4 regions of the Methylobacterium sp. WL19 genome follow, and region 1 is predicted to be linked to each of the others. Evidence: riboswitches for the same ligand, from Rfam matches in the RefSeq annotation. Region 1 holds a riboswitch; each other region holds the start of a gene.
The links. A riboswitch is a leader RNA that binds a small molecule or an ion and turns the genes downstream of it on or off. The one in region 1 is predicted to bind cobalamin.

Region 1 (5,675 bases):
AGCGGATGTGGGGCGCCTACGGCAAGCCGCCCACCGACGAAGCGCTGCCCGCCTACGACCCGGCCGCCGCGCCGGCCCAGCAATTCCGCAACCCGGTCCATTGCGTCCAGATCGCCCGCGACGGGCTGGTCTATGTCTGCGACCGGGCCAATGACCGGGTCCAGGTGTTCCGCCGCGACGGCAGTTTCGTGAAGGAGTTCTTCGTGGAAAAGAACACCCGCGCCAACGGCTCGGTCTGGGAACTGGCCCTCTGGCCCGACCCCGACCAGACCTACCTCCTCAATGCGGACGGCGCCAACAACGAGGTCCGCACCCTCAAGCGCGACACCGGCGAAGTGCTCGGCGCCTTCGGCCGCAACGGCCGCATGGCCGGCGACTTCCACTGGGTCCACAACCTCGCCGTGGACAGCAAGGGCAACGTGTTCACCACGGAGGTGGATACGGGCAAGCGCGCGCAGAAGTTCTTGTTCAAGGGGGAGATGGTGGTGCGCAAGCGGGTGGGGCCGTAGGAGGCCGGAATGGGAAAAAGTAAGCGTCGACTCATGGTGTTCGCTCCCGGGGAAATAGGATAGGCCTTGAAGTAGCCGTCGACGCGAGACTGATTATGTCGCTGACTAACCTTCTGGTACCGACCTACAGGAACATGTTGCGGACGCTGGCCGGGCTGCTGGACAAGGCAGAGCATCAGAGGGTGGATCCGGCCAATGGTCTGCTATCGGCGCGTCTGGCACCGGATATGTACCCGTTAGCGTCACAGGTGTGTTTTGCCACCTACCAAGCTCAGGAGGCGACGTTCCGCCTTCGCGGCGAAGATATTCCCCAATCGCTTGCTGCCGTGGCGGCCGAGGGGCGCAATGCCGGCGACGTGCCCGGCTCAATCGCGGATGCACGGGCTCGCATCGCCGACGCATTGGCGCGTCTGGACAGCCTCTCGGACAATGCCCTCGATTCCGGAGCGACCCTGCAGATCACGATCGAGCTTCCGGGCAACATCACGTTCGATATGAGCGGCGAACAATACGCTCGGGATTGGGCTCTGCCTCAGTTCTACTTCCACGTCATCACCGCCTACGCCATCTTGCGACATCACGGCATCGCGCTCGGCAAAGCCGACTATGTGCCTCACATGTTCGCGTATCTCCGGCCCGGATCGCTGCCATGAGCATGACCGGAGAGCGGCTTGGCTGCCCGCAACCCGCTCCCATTCCTCAAAACCGCCCCGCCACCGTCAACCGCACCGCCATCGGCTCCACCGGATGCAGATGCGTGTCCGCCACCCCGCCGGCGGGCTCTCCCCGCAGCCGCGACTCATAAAAATAATCGATCTGGCTCGCCTTGACGTTGAGCAGGTTGAGGATGTCGAGCTGCACCGTGACGCCGTTGTCGAAATTGTAGCCGATGCGGCCGTTCACCAGGGTGGTGGGCTTCGAGCGGACGGAATTGTCCTCGATGAGCGGGCGTGGGCCGAAATAGCGAAGCCGTAGCGTACCGAACCAGCCCAGCGACTCGCCCAGCGTAAAGCCGGCGGCCGCGATGGCGGTAGGGGCGGCGGGGATGCGGCTCCCCGCAGGGTCGCGGTCGGCAAAGCGCGCATGGGTCACGGTGAGGTCGGCGTCGAGAGCGAGCCAGGGCGTCACCGCGTAGTGGTTGGTCCACTCGATGCCGGTGCGCCGGCTCGGGCGGCTCGGCTCGGTGGTGCCCGCATCACCCACGAACAGGTTCTCGGAATCGAAATCGAGCTGGAACAGGGTCACGGTCGACTCGAGACCGGCGATGGAGCGGTTGCGGATGCCGACCTCCGAGCCCACCGAGCGCACCAGCAGGGGCACCCGGTCGAGGGGGAACAGGGGATTGCCCGGATCGACCGTGATGGTCGCGCCCCGGGCGTCGTTGGAATGGAAACCCTCGCCGTAATTCACGAACAGCTCGGTCTCGGCCCAGGGGCCGAACACGACGCCGAGCTTGGGGCTGACGATGCCGTCCCGCGCATGGCCCGAATTCAGCGGATTGTTCGATCTCACGGTGGCGTCGTAGGCGTCGGCGCGCAGGCCGACGCTGGTGCGCAGCCACTCGGTCCAGCGCAGGCGGTTCTCAAAGTAGAGGGCGGCGCTGCCCTCCTGCACGCGGTCGTCGCGCACGGTGGAGAGGGAGGTGCGCGCCCGCGTGTTGAACAGGCCCACATGGATGTCGTCGAACCGCGCCTGCACGCCGATCTCGTTCTCCATGGCGAGACCGAACAGCTCACCATTGAACACCCGCGCGATCTCGCCGCCGGCGACGGTGCGGCTGTCGAGCTGGCGGAACTGGTCGCCATTGACCGGATCGTTGAGGAAATAGGTGAAGTTGTTGAACAGGTTGAGATTCGAGCGGATGACGTAGGCGCTGGCGCGGGTGACGCCGCCGTCGTCCGACCGGCTCCAGCGGCCCGACAGGGAGAAGCGGCTCGCATTACCCCCATCGCTTGGGTCGAGGGTGCCGAAGCGGCCGATCAGGCCCTCGGAGATCGCCCGCTGAGGGATCTGGTTCGTCGCCGTCCAGCGGTTGGAATAGGCCATGCCGGTGAGGGAGAACCCGTCGAGGGCGGTGCCCTGGCTGTAGCGCAGCACGCCGTTGAGCTTTCGGATGGCGTCCGGCACCACCCAGGGGCCGTCATAGACCTGAGCCTCGCCGGCGGCGAGGAGCGTCCCCTCCCCCAGCGGCGCGGAGGCGATGGTGAGCGCCCGCTTGTAGCCGAAGCTGCCGAGGGAGGTGAGCGCGAGAGGGCGGGGCACCGCGTCGATCGTGTCGATCCGCACCGAACCGGCGGAGGCGAAATCCCCGTCGCGGGCGAAATACGGGCCCTTGTGGAACTCCACCGCGCCGACGAGTTCGGGAATGAGGAAGTTGATGTCGGCATAGCCCTGGCCGTGGCCATGGGTGCGCATGTTGGCGGGCATGCCGTCGATGGTGATGGCGATGTCGCTGCCGTGGTCGAGGTTGAAGCCGCGCAGGAAGTACTGGTTGGCTTTTCCCTCGCCGGAATGCTGCGTGACGATGAGGCCGGGCACGGCTTCCAGTACCTCGCCGGGGCGGGTGACCGGCCGGTCGTTGAGGGCCTTGCCGGTGATGACGCCGGAACTCGACGTCAGCGCGGGAGCGGACAGGGCGCCGAACGCTTCGGCCCCGCCGGCTCCACCCGTGGCCCCGCCGAGGCCGGGACCGGCAGCGGGGGGCGGACGCATGTCGGCGGCCACGGAAAGTTCGTCGAGGGTCGCCTCGGCGATGGTCGCCGCGCCGGACTGGGCGAGGACCGGTGACGCGGATGTCAGCAGCGCGAGGACGAGGAGGGGATGGAGAGCGCGTGGAGGATGGGCAGACACGGGCGAAACCTCGGGCGACGGCAGTGGCACGTCACCGCGAACGAAGCCGATGCGTTCGCGACATGCGAACGCCCCGACACCCCACCGGGACACCCCGCCCGATGCGTTTCGCGTGTGACCACGACTGACGGCAGGTCTCCTGGCTCGCGGGTCACCGCCCTCTCATCGTCTTCCCAGAGGCCGGAGCCTCCAGTGACGTGTTGATGATGGGCTCGCCGCTTACAGTTGCGGGGGCAGCCGCGGCATCGGACGCAAGATCCTAACCGCGTTCCCTTTTGATCCCCCGAGGGGGAACCGTCATCGTCAGGCTAGGTCGGCCGCAACGGGAGGGTCAATGGCGAGATGTTCCCGCATCGACCATCGCCGCCGCCCTGTCGCATCACGGCAACGTCCGGCATCACTCCGGGAGCGAGTCGAGGTTCCTCGGCTCCTCGATGCGGCGGCCGTTTGTCTCGGCCCGGAAGCGTTTGCCCATCTCGTAGGCCGATTTGCGCATGCGCATGATGCCGCCCAGCGGCCGGTGCGCGGCCAGCCCGTGCCACGGGCTGAACGACAGGCCGTCATCGACGAAAGCCGCGCGGGCCTCGCTCCAGCTCGTCTGCGGCGCGGCGGTGAGGGTGGCGATGGTGCGGTAGGGGCTCGTTGCCTCCGACCAGACCACGGAGGCGTCCTCCACCGGCATGTCGTCGAGGTTCAGGCAGAGCTGCGCCCGCAACTCCCAGGTGCCGCCATGGCGGCGGAAATGCGCCAGCACCGCCTCGCGGATCGCATTGGGGGCGCTCGTGTCGTCCAGCGGCTTGTCGGTGAGCGCCGTCAGGTCCGGCGAGACCGGGACGAGCGCGATCTTGGCGATGTGATCGCCGAAGCGCAGCGGAACCTGGCTGTAGAAGCTGTCGCCCAGAATGTGCGTCTCGGGCTGTCCGCCCAGCGTCGCCAGGGCCGGGCTCGGCGAACCGGTGGCCGCCACGACCGCGCTCTGCACGCCGCGCAACGCCGCCGAGGCGACCTTCTTGAGCCCCTCCGCCCGATCCGTGGTTTTGGCGAGGAGCTTCAGGGTCGCCAGGAACTGCTTCGGTCCCGGCGCCGAGAAGGCCGGCCCGTTGACGAGCACGAAATCCTGGGTGGCGTCCCCCTCCGACCCCTCCAGCCGTTCGCCTTCGACACCGACGATCTTGATCGCCACGCCGCGCGGAGTGGAGACGCTGTCGTCCAGGATATCACCGGGGATGGTCGAGAAGCGCATCACCACGGGGTAGCGCCCCGCCTGCGCGAACAGGCCCTGCGCCAGTTCGGGGGATAGGCCGGGCGCCACCTCCAACTCGGCCCTCAAGGCGCCATGCGCCTTGGCATGGACGCTGCGGATGGCATGACCGCCATGGGCGAGGGTCGTCTCGCTGATGGAGCGCATGGTCTCGTTCAGGGACCGGCTGGTCTCGGCCTCGTCGGCGTCAGGGGTCTCGACGGCGGGCGTGTAGCGCAGGTAGGGGGTCTCGATCGCCAAGGGTGCTGCTCCGGGGGATGGCGGATGCCGCGCCCCGAGGCGCTTCTAAGGCCTTGAGGGAACCGGGCGGCTCCGCAACTTGGTGGTGTTCCAAGTTGAGAATCCCCGACCGGTGCTCCCGTTCCGATCCCTGCGGCAACTCGCCAAGTCGTGAAATCGGCGATCAGGCGGCGTTGTCCCAGGTCTCGCTGATCGGACGCCCGCCGCGCATGAGGCGCGCGCGCAGGATGACGTCACCGGGCGGCAGCGGCGTCGGCGGACGCCATTCCACGTAGAGGCGCCAGCCCCCGGTCTGGGGCACCCGCTCCACCACCGGATCGACCATGGCGCCGGCGCTGGCCGAGACCTCGGCCGCGATGTCACCGTCTGGGCCGGTGGGCAGGCCCGGTCCTTCGAAATCGATGACGTAGAGGCGCCGCTCCGGACTCGGCGGCGTGGTCGGCCGCAGGCGCTCGGCCGAACCGACATGGGTGGAGACCACCCGGGCGAGCGCGCTCAGTACGGCGGTGTCCGGTTCGGCCCCGATGGTGGCGAGCGTGTAGGCGAGGTCGAGGGCGCTTCCCGCCGTGACGGGTGCGGCCGGCACGAAGGCGGCGACGATGTTGTCCATGTACTCTTCGCGGGACGGGATCTCGAAGAGCTGCACCGCCCCGGCGCCGAACCCCGCCTGGGGCGTGACCCAGAGGCCGGGCCGGGCCTCGTGTCGGGCCTGGACGTCGAGATAGGCGGCAAAGCTTCGCTCGCGCTGGAGAAGTCCGAACCCATCGAGGGGATCGACCCGGAACGCCGAGATCTGCGGATCGCGCCGTCCGTTG
Region 2 (5,675 bases), on a different contig from region 1:
GAGGATGAAGGTGGTGAGCCCGATCCCGCCGATGAGCCCGGCGAGGTGGTGCCATCGCGCCATCCCGCGATAGGGCGTGACGCGTCCTCGCGCGTAACGCCGCCTCAGGCGCAGGCGCCAGATCCCGAGGACGAGGCCGCTGAGCGCCGTGAAGGCGGCGATGCCGGAAATCCAGAGCACAGCATCGCGCCACAGCTCGGCGCGGGCGCGCAGCGGCGTGAGATAGACCCAGTGGGTGACGGCGCCGACCCAGTTCCAGCCGCGCTCGAACCGCGTCGTGTCGAGCACGATCTCGCCCGTCCTTTCCGAGACGTAGAGCTCCGTGCCGGTCGCGTCGTTCAAGGCGACCTTGTGGAAGGGTCGCAGGGGATCGTAGCGCGCCGTCACCGTCCATTGGTCGCGCTCGACCTCCTCCACGGACGCGCCGGGACCGGCCCCGGTGAGGCGCCGGGCCGCCTCGCCATCGACCGGCCCGGCCGGTGCGCCGGTTCGCGCCGAGAGGGTGATGCGGCGGCCGTCGCTGGCCGACATCCGGTAGAAAGGCTCGTCCCCGCGCATCTCCAGATCGAGGCTGCGGGGCATGCCCTGCAGCCCGGCGGCGGCCAGGGCCTCGTCAGGCGAGACCGCGACCGCCTCCCATGCCATCGGGCGAAGATGCGCGAGACGCTCCGTCTCCGTGAGGCTCGGGAACGGCACGTAGAGCATCACCAGCCCGGAGCCGATCCACAGGGCGAAGAGCAGCCCGGTGGCGATGCCGAGCCAGCGATGGCCGAGGACCAGCCACCGCTTCCCTCGTTTCAGCGGGCTCACCACGCGACGCTGTAGGCCACCTCGAACGAGCGCGGTCGCCCGAGGATCCAGTTGGTGCCGATCCCGTCCACGGCGTTGCCGCTGATGGCGTAGGTTGTGTCGAACAGGTTGTAGACGCGAAGGCTCAGGCGCGAGGCCGGGGTGACCTGATGGTCGAGGCCGAGATGGGCGAGGGTGTAGTCGGGCCGTGGCGCGGTATTGGAGAAGTCGCTGAAGACCCGGCCGACATTCTGCAGCCCGATCCTGGCCTCCCAGTCGCGGGCGAAGGCCCAATTGAGCCAGACATTGGCGACGCGCTCGGGCACGTCGATGGGCTGGTTGCCCGCATAGGACACCGCCCCCTCCCGGAACTCGTCGTATTGCGCGTGGAGCAGAGCGAGGTTGGCGTCGATGCGCCAGCCATCGGGCAGGCGCAGGGCGAGCGCCCCCTCCACCCCGTGCGAGGATTGCCGGCCGACCTGGGTCGAGACATTGGGCTGGCCCGGCACCGCCGAAATCAGCTTGTCCTTGACGATGCGGTAGCCGGCGAGCGTCCATTCGAGGGCGCCGTTCAGCGCGAGGCCCTTGGCACCGACCTCGATCTGCTCGCCGGTGGAGAGGTCGAAATTGGCGTTCGATTGCGACAGGCTGATGAGGCTCCCCACCGGATCGGTGGCGGTGGCGTATTGCACGTAGAGGGCCGAATCCGGCGTCGGGTTGTAGACGAGGCCGAAGCGGTAACTCAGGGCCTCGAACGAGCGCGCGAAGGTGTCGCCGGTCTGCAGGTTGCGCCGGTGCAGGGTCGGCGCGTCGAAGCGCACGCCGGTGAGGAAGGAGAGTTGGTCGCTGAGGATCAGCCGGTTCTCGGCGAAGACCGAGGCCTGGTTGGTGCTGGTGGCATAGGCCGGGCTCGCGCGGCCATTGGCCGGAAACTGTCCGGGATCGTAATTGAACGGATCGACGCTGGTGACGAGGTTGCTGCCCGCGCTGGAGAAGTTGTTGGTGTGGCGGAAATCCACGTGGTTCACGTCGAACCCGATGGCGAACTCGTTGCGGAAGCCGAAGACGTTGCCCTTGAAGGCCGCGTCGAAGCGGTTCCCGACCTGCTCCTGTTGGTGGTAGATTTCGGTATAGCTGGACCGGTCGATGAGGCCCGTGCCGCGATTGAAGCTGTATTGCTCGACATCGAGCCAGTGGCGACGGCTCTGCAGCCGGTAGGCGGTGTTGCGGATGGTGATGTCGGCGCTCGGCGTCCACTCGGTCTTGAGCTGGGTCCAGTTGTCGGACCAGATGACCTTCGCGCCGTCGACATTGTAGTTGTTGTTGCGCAGGGACTGGACGATCCGGCCATCGACCAGCGGCGTGCCCCAGTAGCGGGCGGGCTCCTGGTAGCCGAGATCGTGGCTGAGGGTCACCGCGAGATCGGGGTTCAGCTGGAACAGCAGCGCGCCCGAGACCGCGAGGTTGCGGAAATCCCCGTTCGGGCTGGTCCAGCCGCCGTCGCGGTTGCCGCTGACATTGAGGCGGTAGGCCACCGCATCGCCGATGGGACCGCCGAGATCGACGGCGAGGCGCGCGAGCCCATCCGACCCGGTTGCGGCGCGGGCGGCATGGATCGGCGTGAAGCTCGGCTTCTTCGAGACCACGTTGACCACGCCGCCGATGGCGCCGTCGCCGTAGAGCACGGAGGCCGGGCCGCGCAGCACCTCGATCCTCTCCACGTTCCATGTGTCGAACGGGAAGGTCACGGTGCCGGCGCCCACGAACAGGCGGGTGCCGTCATACAGCTGCTGGATCGAGTTCGGGCCGGCGAAGCCCCGGCTGGAGAAGGCGCCGTTGCCGTTGCCGGGCGACGCGATGGTGGTGATGCCGGTGGCGTTCTGCGTCACCGCCTCGACCACCGTGTTCTGGCCCCGGATGCGCGCGGTCTCGCCGCTGATGACGTCGATGCTGGCGGGCGTCTCCAGCGGCGTCAGGCCAAGGCGACTGGCGCTGCGGGAGGGGGTCGAGAGGTTGAGCCCGACCGGGTTGGCGCGGGTGAGGCCGACCCCGCTCCCCTCCACGGTGAGCTGGTCGAGGGTGACGGCATTCTGGCTGACGGAATCCTGTGCCCGGACCTGACCGGCGAGCAGGGTCGAGCCGAGGAGCGACGCGAGGAAAGCGGTGGCGCGGGCCGTGGATGTCCGGCCGGGGGCGCGGTGGGTGACCTGTCTGGGCATGTTCGTTTTGGCAAACCGGAGTGATCGCTGGCCGAGTGCCGCGCCCCCTCTGCTAAATCGTATGTTATAACGTTACAATACGGCGAACCGGGCAAAATGCCTGCGTGCGGGACCGGACGGTCTCGCCGAAGGCATGCCGTGGAGCGATTCTGTAACGGAAGGAACGGGAACGATCGGGCATCGCAGGCAGACGGCGGGCGCGGCTCAGCGCAGTGGCACGTCACCGCGAACGAAACCGATGCGTTCGCGACATGCGAACGCCCCGACACCCCACCAGGACACCCCGCCCGATGCGTTTCGCGTGTGACCACGACTGACGGCAGGTCTCCTGGCTCGCGGGTCACCGCCCTCTCATCGTCTTCCCAGGTGATCACCCAGTGACGTGTTGATGAAGGACTCGCCGCTTACAGTTGCGGGGGCAGCCGCGGCATCGGACACAAGGTCCTCACCGCGTTCCCTTTTGATCCCCCGAAGAGGAACCGTCATGCTCAAGCTAGTCGAGGCCGGGAGACCGCGTCAACGACGTCACGGCAACAGCCCAAAAGAAAAGCCCCGGATCTTTCGATCCGGGGCCAATCTCATCGGATGCGCGTCGCCTACCAGCGGTAGGTGACGGAGCCGGTGATGCGGCGGCCGTCGCCGTAATTGCAGCCGACATATCCGCCGAGCTGGGCGCAGGTGCCGACATACACTTTGTCGGCCAGGTTGTTGGCGGCCACCTGGAAGCGCCAGTTGTCGAAGGAATAGCGGATCGACGCATCCATCAGGAAGTAATCCGGCACGCGGATGGTGTTGGCCGTATCGCCGAACGTATCGCCGATGTAGCGCACGCCGAAGCCGAAGCCGAGACCACGGAACAGGCCAGTCTGGACGGTATAGTCGGCCCAGTTCGAGATCACGATGTTCGGAACCTGGATCGGCCGGTTTCCGGTCGCGTCGGGCAAGGGGAACGGCGGGATGTCCCTGGTCACCCGGGCGTTGAGGGCGGTGAGCGAACTGAGCAGGCGGAACCCTTCGGCGAGTTCAAGGGTCGCCTCGGCCTCGATGCCGTTCACCGTGATCTCGCCGGTCTGGTAATAGGCTTGCTGCAGTGGATCGGTCCCGTCGAAGGTCAGGGCGTTGGTCTTCTTGGTATTGAAGTAGGTCAGCAGGAAGGTGCTGTTCGATCCCGGAGGCTGGAACTTGATGCCGCCCTCGATGGTCTCGCCGATCTCGGGCTTGGCGGGGCCGATCGAATACGTATCCGGCACGGCCGGGACGAATTGGCTCCGAGTGCTCGACTGGATGTAGAACGGCAGCACGTTGAACGAGCGCGCGGCGGCGACGTAGGGCGTCAGGCCGTTGTCGAAGAGATACGACAGTCCGACGCGGCCGCTATAGGATTCCGCATTCTGGGTGACCCCGAAATTGGTCGGGATCGCGTTCGGGACGCCGATACTGTTCAGCGTCGTACGAACGGCATCCAGGGCGGGGTTCTGCACGTCCGTCCGCGTCTTCACCCAATCGTAGCGGGCGTTGGCGCTGAACAGGAAACCGTTGCCGAACTTCACCTGATCCTGGGCGTAGATGCCGGTCTGCTCCTGCGACAGCCGGCTCAACAGCGTCCTCTGCAGGGGGGCGACGGCCGAGCCATAGGTCGGGTTGAGGACATCGATCGGGCCGACGAGTGCCGGACCCACGCCGGTAATGAGGAAGCTGGGATCGAAGAACGACTGGGTCGGGCCGCCCCTCTGGTCGCTCTTGTTCTGAATGTTGCTGTAATCGATGCCGAGCAAGGCGGTGTTCTTGAACCAGTCGAACACGTGCTCGTGCTGGATCTGGGTATCGACGGTGAAGACGCCGTAATCCTCCAGCCAGGTCTGGGCCGAACGGTTGATGAGCGAGGGTGAAGCCGTATTGTTCAGCCCGGTCGGGTAGATGCTGTTGTAGTTGGTGCTGGCATGGGCGTAGCGCAGATTTTGGCGCACGGTCCATTCGTTGTCGAAGCGGTGCGAGAACTCGTAGCCCGCCATGGCCCGCTCGGACTTGAAGCGGCTGAAATCGGGCTCGCCGAGGAAGCGGTCGCGCAGGTTGGCCTTCAGCGGGTTCGACCCGTTTGTGTAATATTGCGGGATCAAGCGGTACTTATCGCCCGAGACATCCTTCTGGTAATTTCCCAGAAGCGTCAGGCTGGTATCGGCCGACGGCCGGAACGTGACGGCCGGGGCGATGTACACCCGGTCGAGGTCGACGTAATCGGCCTGGGTGCCACCGTTCCGCAGGAAGCCGGTGATCCGGTAGAGGATGGTCTTCTCGGGGTTGGCCGGACCGCTCAGGTCGAAGCCGAACTGCTTGCGGTTGTAGGTGCCGTAAGAGCCGAAGATCTCGCGCAGGGGCACGTCGAGGGGCTTCTTGCTGACGAAGTTCACGAGTCCGCCCGGATCGTTCAGGCCGTAGAGACCCGAAGTCGGCCCGCGCAGGACGTCGATGCGCTCGATCCCGTAGGGCTCCTGCGGGAAGCCGGAGAAGCTCGTGAGTGGCAGGCGCAGGCCGTCGCGGTAGACGCCGCGGATGGTCTGGTCGAAGCCGCGGATGATGAGTTGGTCGAAGCGCCCGTCATCGCCCTGAGGGGAAGCATAAACTCCTGCTGTGTAGGCCAATGCATCAGCGAGGTTCTGCGCGCCGCGA
Region 3 (5,675 bases), on a different contig from region 1:
AGGTCGACGAGGCGTTCGGCCCACGGGTCTCAGAATGGCTTGTAGGTGGATCGAAGGGTAAGATCGCTAGGTTGAATCGACTCTCCACGACGCTAGGCCTTAGCACGGAGGCGACCAACCCCCTTCGCTATCAACTGCTCCACCGAACCGCCTCAGCCATCTACGAGGCGAAACGCTACCGCGCCCGCGTCGCGGTAATGATGGTCCATTCATTCGATCCAGGCGATGCCGGCCTTGCGGACTTCAAGGCCTTCGCCACCGCCATAGGGCTGCCGACAGCAGATGCGACGCGCTTGGCCGGTCCTGTTCAATGTGAAGGTGTCGATCTCTTCCTTGGATGGGCCGCCGACCGACCATCCAGCGAAGGCTTCTCAATCGTGGACGGCCGCAAATCCGACTCCGGCTTCTTCGACGAGGATTGATCAACCAGGGACCACGCATGAAAAACGGCGAGGCTTCCGCCCCGCCGCTCGATCAGCTGAGTCTTTCGGTCGTCAGAGGCCCATCATGGTCCTGGCGGAGCCAACGACCGTTGCGAGAAAGCCGAAGGCGAACGCGCCGATCATCGCGTAGCTGAAACCCTTCATCTGCATGATCGAAGCCCTATCGACCGATTAGCAGCGGTTCCCGCCGGAGGTCTGGCCGTACTGCTGAACGGGGAAGTTCTGCTGGTTGGCATTGCCCTCGGCGGCCGAGCTCATCGGGCAGTTGGCCGGGTTACGCGAGAAGGCGCTGTCGCGGGCACCAAGCGAGCCAGTAGCATCGACCTCATACGAGTTGAACGAGGTGTAGCGGGACGGACGCTCGAAAGCCATCGCGGACGAGATCGGAGCAACGCCAAGAACAAGAGCGGTGGCGATGGCGGCGATACGGGTCTTCATGTGGATGACTTAGCTCCTTTGCGCTACAGTCCTGGGATCAGGTCTGTTTGTTGCTGTATGAGACTAAGATAGGGTGCCGATCTAATTCTTGACGTGCCGGCGCGCACGCAATGGCGTGGATTAACTCTCCTGTAGCGGAGGCCATGACCCCACACGAAGAAGTCGCCTAAGGCAAAGGTAGCGATGTGGGTGAGGAGCGGGCGGTAGGGCGGATGGCGTGAGGAAGAGGAGCGTCCCCAACAAGGCACAGGGCAGTGCCATAAGCACTTGTTGAATACCGCTGCGTGTTGGCTCCGCGATCCCGTGCGTCGTATGGGGCTCGCGGAATCGTTAAGGGAGTTGACCGGCATGGCAGATGGAGTGCGGCCTACGCAGTCGCGGTTAGGGCTGGCCGTCACAGTGGCCTTCGCGATCCTGTTTGCAGGGGTCGGTACGCTCGGCTGGGGCTGGTACCGCTACGTCACCGCTGGCCCAACGCCCTACGACGAGGTTGGCATCGAGGTGAACCGCCGTCTGCCAGAGTCGCTACGGACTTGGGGTTGCGAGCGCATCAAAGAGCGTTTCCCGCGCTCTGTGCCACCCTACGGTTGCCAGCCCGGGCAGATCTGATCGAGGCTGGCGACGCAGTTTATCTCACCCCTCCACTCTTCCGCGAGCAAGCTCGTGGGACCCAGAAGGTGCACAGCGTCAGTAATCTGACGACAACAACCTCAGCTAGAAGCTACCGCACTTCAGAGTACGGCCCCCGAAACAGGTCGCCCGAGGCCCTTCGCCTGAACAACGTTCGCCACCGCCGGCGCCGATGTTCAGGGCGATCGTGGTTCATGTGGCAGCGCTGACATAAGGCTGCGAGGTTCCTGTCCGCATTGTTGGCAGTGTCGTGATCGCGATGTGCGGTTGCCAGCACGACTTTGGTAGAGCGGAGGCTCCCGAGATCCTCGAAGCTCGGGAGGATCCTTAGGGCGTGCCCAGTTCCGTCGCGCCAGGAGCCGGTCTCCGCATCCCACCAACGTCCATCACCCAGGTGATAGACAGCCTTTCCATGAGGCCGCCCACAGCTCTCGCAAGCCCCCCCGGCGCGTTGGAAGCGTATCACTGCAGAGAGCTGCGGCCAGTCGATTGGATAAAAGAAGCGATGTTCGCGCCGGATCGGCATCGAGATCAGGCCTCGCTGACTGTAGCTGCAGCCTGACTGCGGGCCCGGGCCTGGGGGAAATAGCTGTAGAAGGTGTCCCGACTGATCCCGAGCCGTTTAGCGATAGCTGCGATCGAGATGGTGCCGGATTGCAGCAGGGCGCGGCCTACCTCGATATCAGCCTCGGTGAGCTTCTTTGGCCGGCCGCCCTTCCGGCCGCGGGCCAGCGCCGCTTTCAGCCCTTCCATTGTCCGCTCGCGGTTCAGGTCGAGAAAGTACTCGGCCATGGCGCCGTGCATCTGCAGAGCGAAGCGACCGTGAGCCGTGTCGCTATCAAACTGCTCGGTGAGGCTTCGGAAGTGAACCTCCTTCGTCCGCAGATTGTCGATCGTGCGCATCATCTCAACGAGCGAGCGACCGAGCCGATCAAGCTTCCAGACTATGAGCACATCGGTCGGACGCAGGTAGGCGAGAGCGGCATCGAACTCAGGACGTTTCGTGCCGGCCTTTCCAGATTTCTTCTCCTCGAACAGTCGTTCGCATCCGGCCTTGGTCAGCGCATCGCGCTGCAGGTCGAGGTTCTGATCGAGGGTAGAGACGCGGGCATATCCGACGAGCATGTCGGGATAGTGATTCAAGCACGTTTATCTGGCAATAGAAAACCAGTCATATTTTCCCGACATAAACGGAGCCGTTTGCCCCCGATTAGGAAGCACATCCAGCATATGTCGGGAAAACGATCGAATATCGGACATGGATGCTGATAGCGCGATCGTCTCGTTTGGGTGGTTATGCGAAGGTCTGCTTTCGGGCCGAATTTTTGAAAAGCGGACGCTGCATAGCACCGAGGCAAACCTTCGTAAGTGCTGACCTGTAACCTTCCAGGCACACATCGTCGGAAAGCCTTTGCGTGCCATTGACGGCGGACGCTTTGATCGCGCTCCTTATCTCCGACGGTTCCTCCCCGGAGGATCAAAAGGGAACGCGGTGAGGATGAGGTCCGAAAGGGCCTCCCCGAAGCCGCGGCTGCCCCCGCAACTGTAAGCGGCGAGCCCATCATCAACACGTCACTGGGTCTTCGGGCCTGGGAAGACGATGAGAGGGCGGTGACCCGCGAGCCAGGAGACCTGCCGTCAGTCGTGGTCACACGCGAAACGCATCGGGCGGGGTGTCCTGATGGGTGTCGAGGCGTTCGGCTGTCCTTACGGCAGGCAAGCGCCCAGGCCTCGTTCGCGGTGACGTGCCACAGACGTCGCCCGAGGCTTGTCCCGTGTCCTTCCCCTCTCGATCCGCGTGCTTGCGCACGCTCGCGCTCGCCTGCGCCTCCCTTCCCGTATCCGCCCTGGCGCAGCAGACCGCCGCCCCCTTCGCCGACGTCCCGCGCGGGGCAGAGGCGGCCGTCACGCTCTCCGAGCTTTCCGTCTCCGCCACCGGCGTGCCGACGCCCGTCGACCAGGTCGGATCGAGCGTCACCGTGCTCACCGCCGCCACTCTGGAGGCCCAGCAGCGCCGCACCGTCCCGGATGCCCTCCAGCAGGTGCCGGGCCTCAACGTCGTGCAGACCGGCGGCCCGGGCGGTCAGACCTCGGTATTCATCCGCGGCTCGAACTCGAACCACGTGAAGGTGCTCATCGACGGCATCGACGCGACCGACCCGTCGAACCCGAACGGCTCCTTCGACTTTGGGCAACTCCTGACCGACGACCTCTCCCGCATCGAGGTGCTCAGGGGTCCCCAGAGCGGCCTCTACGGCAGCGACGCCATCGGCGGCGCGATCTCCTTCACGACGAAGCGTGGCGAAGGACCGGCCAGGGCAACCGCGCGGATCGAGGGCGGCTCATTCGGGACGTTCAACCAGAGCGGCCGGATCAGCGGGTCGGAAAACGGCTTCGACTACTCGGTGTCGATCCAGCATCTCCGGGCTGCCGCAACGCCTGTGACGCCGCCCAACCTCGTCGCCCCAGGAACGACGACCCGCCCGAACTACTACGACAACGAGACCGTCTCGGCGAAGTTCGGCTACCAGTTCACCGACACGTTCCGAATCAACTCGATCACGCGGTTCATCAACTCGAAGCTGCTCTTCAGCGGCGACGACTATGGCACCTTCCCGGTGACGCTGGGCGGCCTGCGCAGCCAGGCGGACGTGCAGCAAGTCTTCACCCGCAACGAGGCCGAGTGGACACCGTTCGCCGGTTTCCACAACGTCTTCGCGATCAACTACTCGAACCTCTACAACCGCCAGGTCCAGAACGCGTACGACCCGTTCAACCCGCTCCCGACCGCCGGCCTCGGCGAGCGCACGCGGTACGAGTACCGCGGCGACTACCAGCTCTCGCCCGGCAACCTCGTTCTGTTCGGCGCGCAGCGTGACGACGAGAGCCTGTCGACCACCGATCCGAACCCGTTCGGTTCCGGCAACCTGCGGGCCAGGAACGGCAATACCGCCGGCTACGGCGAGATACAGCTGACGCCGTTCGACCGTGCCTCTTTCGTCGCCAACGTTCGCCACGACGAGAACGACGCCTTCGGACCGGCCACCACGTTCCGCGTCGCCCCGAGCTACATCCTGCCGTTCACCGACACGCGGATCAAAGGCAGCGTCGGCACCGGCTTCAAGGCGCCGACCCTGAGCCAGCTGTTCCAGAGCTTCCCGGCGTTCAACTTCTTCGCCAACCCCAACCTCAAGCCGGAAGAGAGCCTCGGCTACGATGCCGGCTTCGAACAGCCGCTCGGCGAGCGCGTTCTCGTCGGCGCGACCTATTACGCCAACGACTTCAAGAACCTGATCAACACCAACGCCAGCTTCACCTCGAACGAGAACGTCGGGCGAGCCGAATCCTACGGGGCCGAGGCCTTCGTTGCGGTCCGGTTCACCGACACGCTCTCGGGCCGGGTCGACTACACCAACACCGTGACCAAGAATGAGATTACCAACCAGGAGCTCCTGCGCCGGCCCCGCCACAAGGGCAGCGCCACCGCTCAGTGGACGCCGATCCCCGGCCTGAGCTTCAGCGGGACGGTGATCGTGCTTGGCCACTTCGTAGACGGAAACCGAGACTTCTCGATCCAGAGGCTGAAGAACCCGGGCTTCACCCTGGTCAACCTCGCGGTCAACTACGACGTGAACGAGACGGTGAGTGTGTTCGGCCGGATCGATAACCTGTTCGACCGCCGCTACGAGAACCCCACCGGCTTCCTCGGGCCGGGCCTCGCCGTGTACGGCGGCGTCCGCGTGACGACGTTCTGAGGATTGCGATGTCGATGCGATGGACGCTGGCTGCGCTAGCGATTGCGGTCTGGCCTGGTCTGTCAGGTGCGGGGTGGGCGGCAGACGAGCCGGCGCATCCGGTCCACGTCGTCTCGATGAACCTCTGCGCCGACGAGCTGGTCCTGCGGCTCGCCGACCGCGACCAGGTCACCGCAGTGACCTACCTCGCCCATGACCCGCGCAGCTCCACCGTCGCGCGGGAGGCCACCGGCATCGCGGTGACCCGTGGCCTGTCGGAGGAGATCGTCGCGCTCCGGCCCGACCTCGTCGTGGCCGGAGCCTTCACGACGCGGACCACGGTGGGCCTGCTCAAGCGCGTCGGCTTCCCCCTTCTCGAACTCGGCGTACCCAACGACTTCGAGGGGGTGCGGGCCCAGATCCGGACCGT
Region 4 (5,675 bases), on a different contig from region 1:
GCCTCATCGCCTGGTCGGCCCGGAATCTGGTGCTGGTGCTGATCGGGACCGTCTTCGCGGTGGGAGCCGGGCTCTACGCCCTGAGGACCCTGCCGCTCGACGCGATCCCGGACCTCTCGGACGTCCAGACCATCGTCTACACCGAGTACCCCGGGCAGGCGCCCCAGGTCATCGAGGACCAGGTCACCTACCCCCTGACCACCGCGATGCTGACGGTGCCCCGGTCGAAAGTCGTGCGCGGCTTCTCGTTCTTCGGGGTGTCGTTCGTCTACGTCATCTTCGAGGACGGCACCGACCCGTACTGGGCCCGGAGCCGGGTGCTCGAATACCTGAACACCGTGGCCAAACGCCTGCCGGCCGGCGTCACCCCGACCCTGGGACCCGACGCGACCGGGGTCGGCTGGGTCTACCAGTACGTCGTGGTCGCCAAGGAGCGCACGCTGGCCGAGCTCCGGTCGCTGCAGGACTGGGTCGTCCGCTTCGGGGCGTCGCGGGCCGAGGGCGTGGCGGAGGTCGCCGGCGTCGGCGGCTTCGTGAAGCAGTACAACGTGGTCGTCGATCCGAACCGGTTGCGGGCACAGGGCATCACCCTGTCCAAGCTCCGGGAGGCGATCCGGTCGAGCAACGCCGACGTCGGCGGCCGTACCGTCGAGCTCTCCGAGTTCGAGTTCGTCGTCCGTGGCCGCGGCTACCTCAAGAGCGTCGCCGACATCGAGAGCATCGTCCTGAGGACGGAGGCGGGCACACCCCTGCGGGTGAAGGACGTGGCTCGGGTCGAGCTCGGTCCCGACGAGCGCCGCGGGATCACCGAGATGAACGGCGACGGCGAGGTCGCCGGCGGGATCGTCCTGCAACGGTTCGGTGCCAACGCCCTGAACGTCATCGAGAACGTGAAGGCCCGGCTTTCCGATGTCGCCGCCAGCCTGCCCGAGGGCACGGAGATCCTTCCGGTCTACGACCGCTCGCACCTCATCGAGGCGGCCATCGAGACCCTCAAGGGCACGCTGATCGAGGAAAGCGTCATCGTAGCCCTCGTCTGCGTCGTGTTCCTGCTCCACGTCCGCAGCGCGCTGGTGGCGATCCTGATGCTGCCGGTCGGCATCCTCATGGCGTTCGCGGGCATGAAGGCCCTCGGGCTCGGGGCCAACATCATGAGCCTGGGCGGCATCGCCATCGCGGTGGGCGCCATGATCGACGCCGCCATCGTGATGATCGAGAACGCCCACAAGCACCTGGAGCGGGCGGACCCCGGCAAGCGCCGGGTCGAGATCCTGATCGAGGCCGCAAGCGAGGTCGGGCCGTCGCTGTTCTTCTCGCTCCTCATCATCACCGTGAGCTTCCTGCCGATCTTCACGCTAGAGAGCCAGGAGGGCCGCCTGTTCGGTCCGCTGGCCTTCACCAAGACCTTCGCCATGGCCGCGGCGGCGGTGCTGTCCCTGACACTCGTCCCGGCGTTGATGGCTTTATTCGTCCGGGGCCGGATCATTCCGGAGCACCGCAATCCGGTGAACAGACTCCTGATCTGGATCTACCGACCGCTCATCGCAGGCGTCCTGCGGGCGCGGGTGCTCACCATCCTGTTGGCCCTCGTCGTCCTGGCGGCGACGGCATGGCCGGCGAGCCGGCTCGGCTCCGAGTTCATGCCCGACCTCGACGAGGGCACCTTGATGTACATGCCGACCACGCTGCCGGGCATCTCGGTGACCAAGGCCGGGGACCTGCTCGCCACCCAGGACAGGATCATCAAGTCGTTCCCCGAGGTCGCCTCGGTCTACGGCAAGGCCGGTCGGGCCAACACCGCGACCGACCCGGCGCCGTCCGAGATGTTCGAGACCATCGTCAACCTGAAGCCGAAGGCGGAGTGGCGACCCGGGGTCACGACGGCGAGCCTGAAGGCCGAGATGGACGCCGCGCTCCAGTTCCCCGGGGTCTCGAATGCCTGGACCCAGCCGATCCGCGCCCGCATCGACATGCTCTCGACCGGCATCCGTACGCCGGTCGGGATCAAGGTGCTGGGGACGGACCTTTCCGAGATGGAGAAGGTCGCCCGCCAGGTCGAGGCGGTGGTGAAGGCGGTGCCGGGCACGTCGAGCGCCTACGCCGAACGGGTGCAGGGCGGCTACTTCCTCGACATCACCCCCGACCGCGAGGCGCTGGGCCGGTACGGGCTGACCGTCGGCGACGTGCAGGACGTGATCGGGATGGCGCTCGGCGGCGAGAGCGTCACCAACACCGTCGAGGGCCGCGAGCGCTACACCGTCAACGTACGCTACCCGCGCGCCTTCCGCTCCGACCCGCGCTCCATCGCCTCCGAGGTTCAGGTGCCGATCCCGGGTGGGGGCACGGTACCGCTCGGTGAGGTCGCCAAGGTTCAGTTGAACCGTGGCCCGACCCAGATCCGGACCGAGAACGGGCAACTCGCGGTCTTCATCTACGTCGACGTCGCCGGTCGCGACCTCGGGGGCTACGTCGCCGAGGCGCGGGCGGCGGTCGCCAAAGAGGTGAGCCTGCCGCAGGGTACCCTCGTGCAGTGGAGCGGTCAGGTCGAGTACCTCGACCGGGCGACGGCCCGGCTCAAGGTCGTGGTGCCGCTGACGCTGCTGATCGTGTTCCTGCTGCTGTACCTCAACTTCCGTCGACTGACCGAGACCCTGATCGTGATGCTGTCGCTGCCGTTCGCGCTCGTCGGCGGGGTCTGGCTGATGTGGTGGATGGGCTTCAACCTGTCGGTGGCGGTGGCCGTCGGCTTCATAGCACTGGCAGGCGTCGCGGCCGAGACCGGGGTGATCATGCTGGTCTACCTCGATCATGCGCTGGCCGAGATCCGGGCCGGATGCGACCGCGCCGGACGGGCACTCACCCGTGCCGACCTGCGGAGGGCCATCATGATCGGCGCGGTGGAGCGGGTGCGTCCGAAGATGATGACGGTGGTCGCCATCATGGCCGGGCTCCTGCCGATCCTGTGGAGCACCGGATCGGGCTCTGAGGTTATGCAGCGGATCGCGGTCCCCATGATCGGCGGCATGGTCTCGTCGACCGTCCTGACCCTCGTGGTAATCCCTGCGGTCTACGGCCTGGTGAAGGGCTGGGGACTGCCGCGGTCCGAACCGAATGCCATCGACCCCGAGGCCCGACTTGTAACGTTATGAACACACAGGGCGGAAAACCCCGAAGCGACATTGACGCTGGGCCATTCCCTCAGGTCCTGTATGTCCGACGGTTCCTCCCCGGAGGATCAAAAGGGAACGCGGTGAGGATGAGGTCCGAAAGGGCCTTCCCGAAGCCGCGGCTGCCCCCGCAACTGTAAGCGGCGAGCCCATCATCAACACGTCACTGGGTCTTCGGGCCTGGGAAGACGATGAGAGGGCGGTGACCCGCGAGCCAGGAGACCTGCCGTCAGTCGTGGTCACACGCGAAACGCATCGGGCGGGGTGTCCTGATGGGTGTCGAGGCGCCCGGCTGCCCTAACGGCAGGCAAGCGCCCAGGCCTCGTTCGCGGTGACGTGCCACAGACGTCGCCCGAGGCTTGTCCCGTGTCCTTTCCTTCCCGAACCGCGTGCTTGCGCACGCTCGCGCTCGCCTGCGCCGCCCTTTCCGGTCCCGTGCTCGCGCAACAGGCCGCCGCCCCCTTCGCCGATGTCCCGCGCGGGGCCGAGGCGGCCGTCACGCTCTCCGAGCTTTCCGTCTCCGCCACCGGCGTGCCGACGCCCGTCGACCAGGTCGGATCAAGCGTCACCGTGCTCACCGCCGCCACCCTGGAGGCCCAGCAGCGCCGCACCGTCCCGGATGCCCTCCAGCAGGTACCGGGCCTCAACGTCGTGCAGACCGGCGGCCCGGGCGGTCAGACCTCGGTGTTCATTCGCGGCTCGAACTCGAACCACGTGAAGGTGCTCATCGACGGCATCGACGCGACCGACCCGTCGAACCCGAACGGCTCCTTCGACTTCGGGCAACTCCTGACCGACGACCTCTCCCGCATCGAGGTGCTCAGGGGTCCCCAGAGCGGCCTCTATGGCAGCGACGCCATTGGAGGCGCGGTCTCCTTCACGACGAAGCGTGGCGAGGGACCGGCCAGGGCCACCGCGCGGATCGAGGGCGGCTCGTTCGGTACCTTCAACCAAAGCGGCAGGATCAGCGGGTCGGAGGACGGCTTCGACTATTCGGTCTCGATCCAGCACTTCCGTGCGGCCGCGACGCCGGTGACGCCGCCGAACCTCGTCCCGCTCGGCCGGGCGATCCATCCGAATTTTTACGACAACGAGACCGTCTCGGCGAAGTTCGGCTACCAGTTCACCGACACCTTCCGCATCAACTCGGTGACGCGCTTCATCAATTCCCGTCTCCTATTCACGGGAACCGACTACAGCACCTTCCCAGCCTTCCCGGCGGCGTTCCGGAGTGCCGCCGACGTGCAGCAGGTCTTCACCCGCAACGAGGCCGAGTGGACACCGTTCGCTGGGTTCCACAACCTCTTTGCGATCAACTACTCGAACTTGTTCAACAGACAGCAGGGCCCCCTCGACCCCCTTGCGACGCCGGACGCGACGACGGGCCTGGGCGAGCGCACGCGCTACGAGTACCGCGGGGACTACCAGCTCTCGCCCGGCAACCTCGTCCTGTTCGGCGCTCAGCGTGACGACGAGAGCCTGTCGACCACCGACCCGAGCCCGTTCGGGGCCGGCAACTTGCGGGCGAGGAACGGCAACACGGCCGGCTACGGGGAGGTGCAGCTGACGCCCTTCGAGCGGGCGTCGTTCGTTGCCAACATCCGCCACGACGAGAACGACGCCTTCGGGCCGGCCACCACCTTCCGCGTCGCGCCGAGCTACATCCTGCCCTTCACCGAGACCCGGATCAAAGGCAGCGTCGGCACCGGCTTCAAGGCGCCGACCCTGAGCCAGCTGTTCCAGAGCTTCCCGGCCTCAAACTTCTTCGCCAACCCGAACCTCAGGCCGGAGGAGAGCCTCGGCTACGACGCCGGCATCGAGCAGCCCCTGGGGGACCGCGTCCTCGTCGGAGCGACCTACTACGCTAACGATTTCAAGAACCTCATCACCTCGAACGCGACGTTCACTTCGAACGAGAACGTCGGCCGGGCCGAATCGTACGGGGCGGAAGCCTTCGTCGCTGTCCGGTTCTCCGATACCCTTACGGGCCGGATCGACTACACCAACACGGTGACCAAGAACGAGATCACCAACCAGGAGCTCCTGCGACGGCCCCGCCACAAGGGCAGCGCGACGGCCTTTTGGACCCCCCTCCCGGGCCTGACCGTCAGCGGGACCGTGATCGTGCTCGGCCACTTCGTCGACGGCAACCGCGACTTCTCGGTGGCCCGGCTCAAGAACCCGGGCTTTACCCTGGTCAACCTCGCGGTGAACTACGACGTCAGCGAGACGGTGAGCGTGTTTGGGCGGGTCGATAACCTGTTCGACCGCCGCTACGAGAACCCCACCGGCTTCCTCGGGGCAGGCCTCGCCGTGTACGGCGGCGTCCGCCTGACCGCGTTGTGAGACCGCCGATGGCAAGACGGTCCGGCTTCGCGGTCCTGACGGTGATGCTGGCGGTCAGCCAAACCTGGTCGATTGCCGGTAGGATGGCCGCCCCAGCATCCGGGGAACCCCGGCACGTCGTCTCGATGAACCTCTGCGCGGACGAGCTCGTCCTTCGGCTTG

Region 2: it holds a riboswitch for cobalamin, as region 1 does, so the genes downstream of both, FV220_RS21485 (TonB-dependent receptor) here and FV220_RS20170 (TonB-dependent receptor) in region 1, are expected to answer to the same signal.
Region 3: it holds a riboswitch for cobalamin, as region 1 does, so the genes downstream of both, FV220_RS18220 (TonB-dependent receptor) here and FV220_RS20170 (TonB-dependent receptor) in region 1, are expected to answer to the same signal.
Region 4: it holds a riboswitch for cobalamin, as region 1 does, so the genes downstream of both, FV220_RS07415 (TonB-dependent receptor) here and FV220_RS20170 (TonB-dependent receptor) in region 1, are expected to answer to the same signal.

What each region holds. Positions count from the first base shown of each region.
Region 1 covers NZ_VRVC01000125.1:6,096-11,770, reverse strand. Annotated here, with positions in the region: gene FV220_RS20180 (hypothetical protein) at 1-509, shown strand, start outside; gene FV220_RS20175 (DUF1993 domain-containing protein) at 605-1,162, shown strand; gene FV220_RS20170 (TonB-dependent receptor) at 1,209-3,359, opposite strand; cobalamin riboswitch at 3,471-3,673, opposite strand; gene FV220_RS20165 (catalase family protein) at 3,757-4,860, opposite strand; gene FV220_RS20160 (glucan biosynthesis protein) at 5,024-5,675, opposite strand, start outside.
Region 2 covers NZ_VRVC01000145.1:1,511-7,185, reverse strand. Annotated here, with positions in the region: gene FV220_RS21490 (PepSY domain-containing protein) at 1-813, opposite strand, end outside; gene FV220_RS21485 (TonB-dependent receptor) at 807-3,008, opposite strand; cobalamin riboswitch at 3,309-3,507, opposite strand; gene FV220_RS21480 (TonB-dependent siderophore receptor) at 3,605-5,675, opposite strand, start outside.
Region 3 covers NZ_VRVC01000101.1:55-5,729, reverse strand. Annotated here, with positions in the region: gene FV220_RS18245 (hypothetical protein) at 1-422, shown strand, start outside; gene FV220_RS18240 (hypothetical protein) at 615-881, opposite strand; gene FV220_RS26175 (hypothetical protein) at 1,603-2,037, opposite strand; gene FV220_RS18225 (recombinase family protein) at 2,043-2,636, opposite strand; cobalamin riboswitch at 2,954-3,166, shown strand; gene FV220_RS18220 (TonB-dependent receptor) at 3,287-5,266, shown strand; partial or broken gene FV220_RS18215 (ABC transporter substrate-binding protein) at 5,275-5,675, shown strand, end outside.
Region 4 covers NZ_VRVC01000025.1:35,228-40,902, forward strand. Annotated here, with positions in the region: gene FV220_RS07410 (CusA/CzcA family heavy metal efflux RND transporter) at 1-3,149, shown strand, start outside; cobalamin riboswitch at 3,201-3,413, shown strand; gene FV220_RS07415 (TonB-dependent receptor) at 3,561-5,513, shown strand; gene FV220_RS07420 (ABC transporter substrate-binding protein) at 5,597-5,675, shown strand, end outside.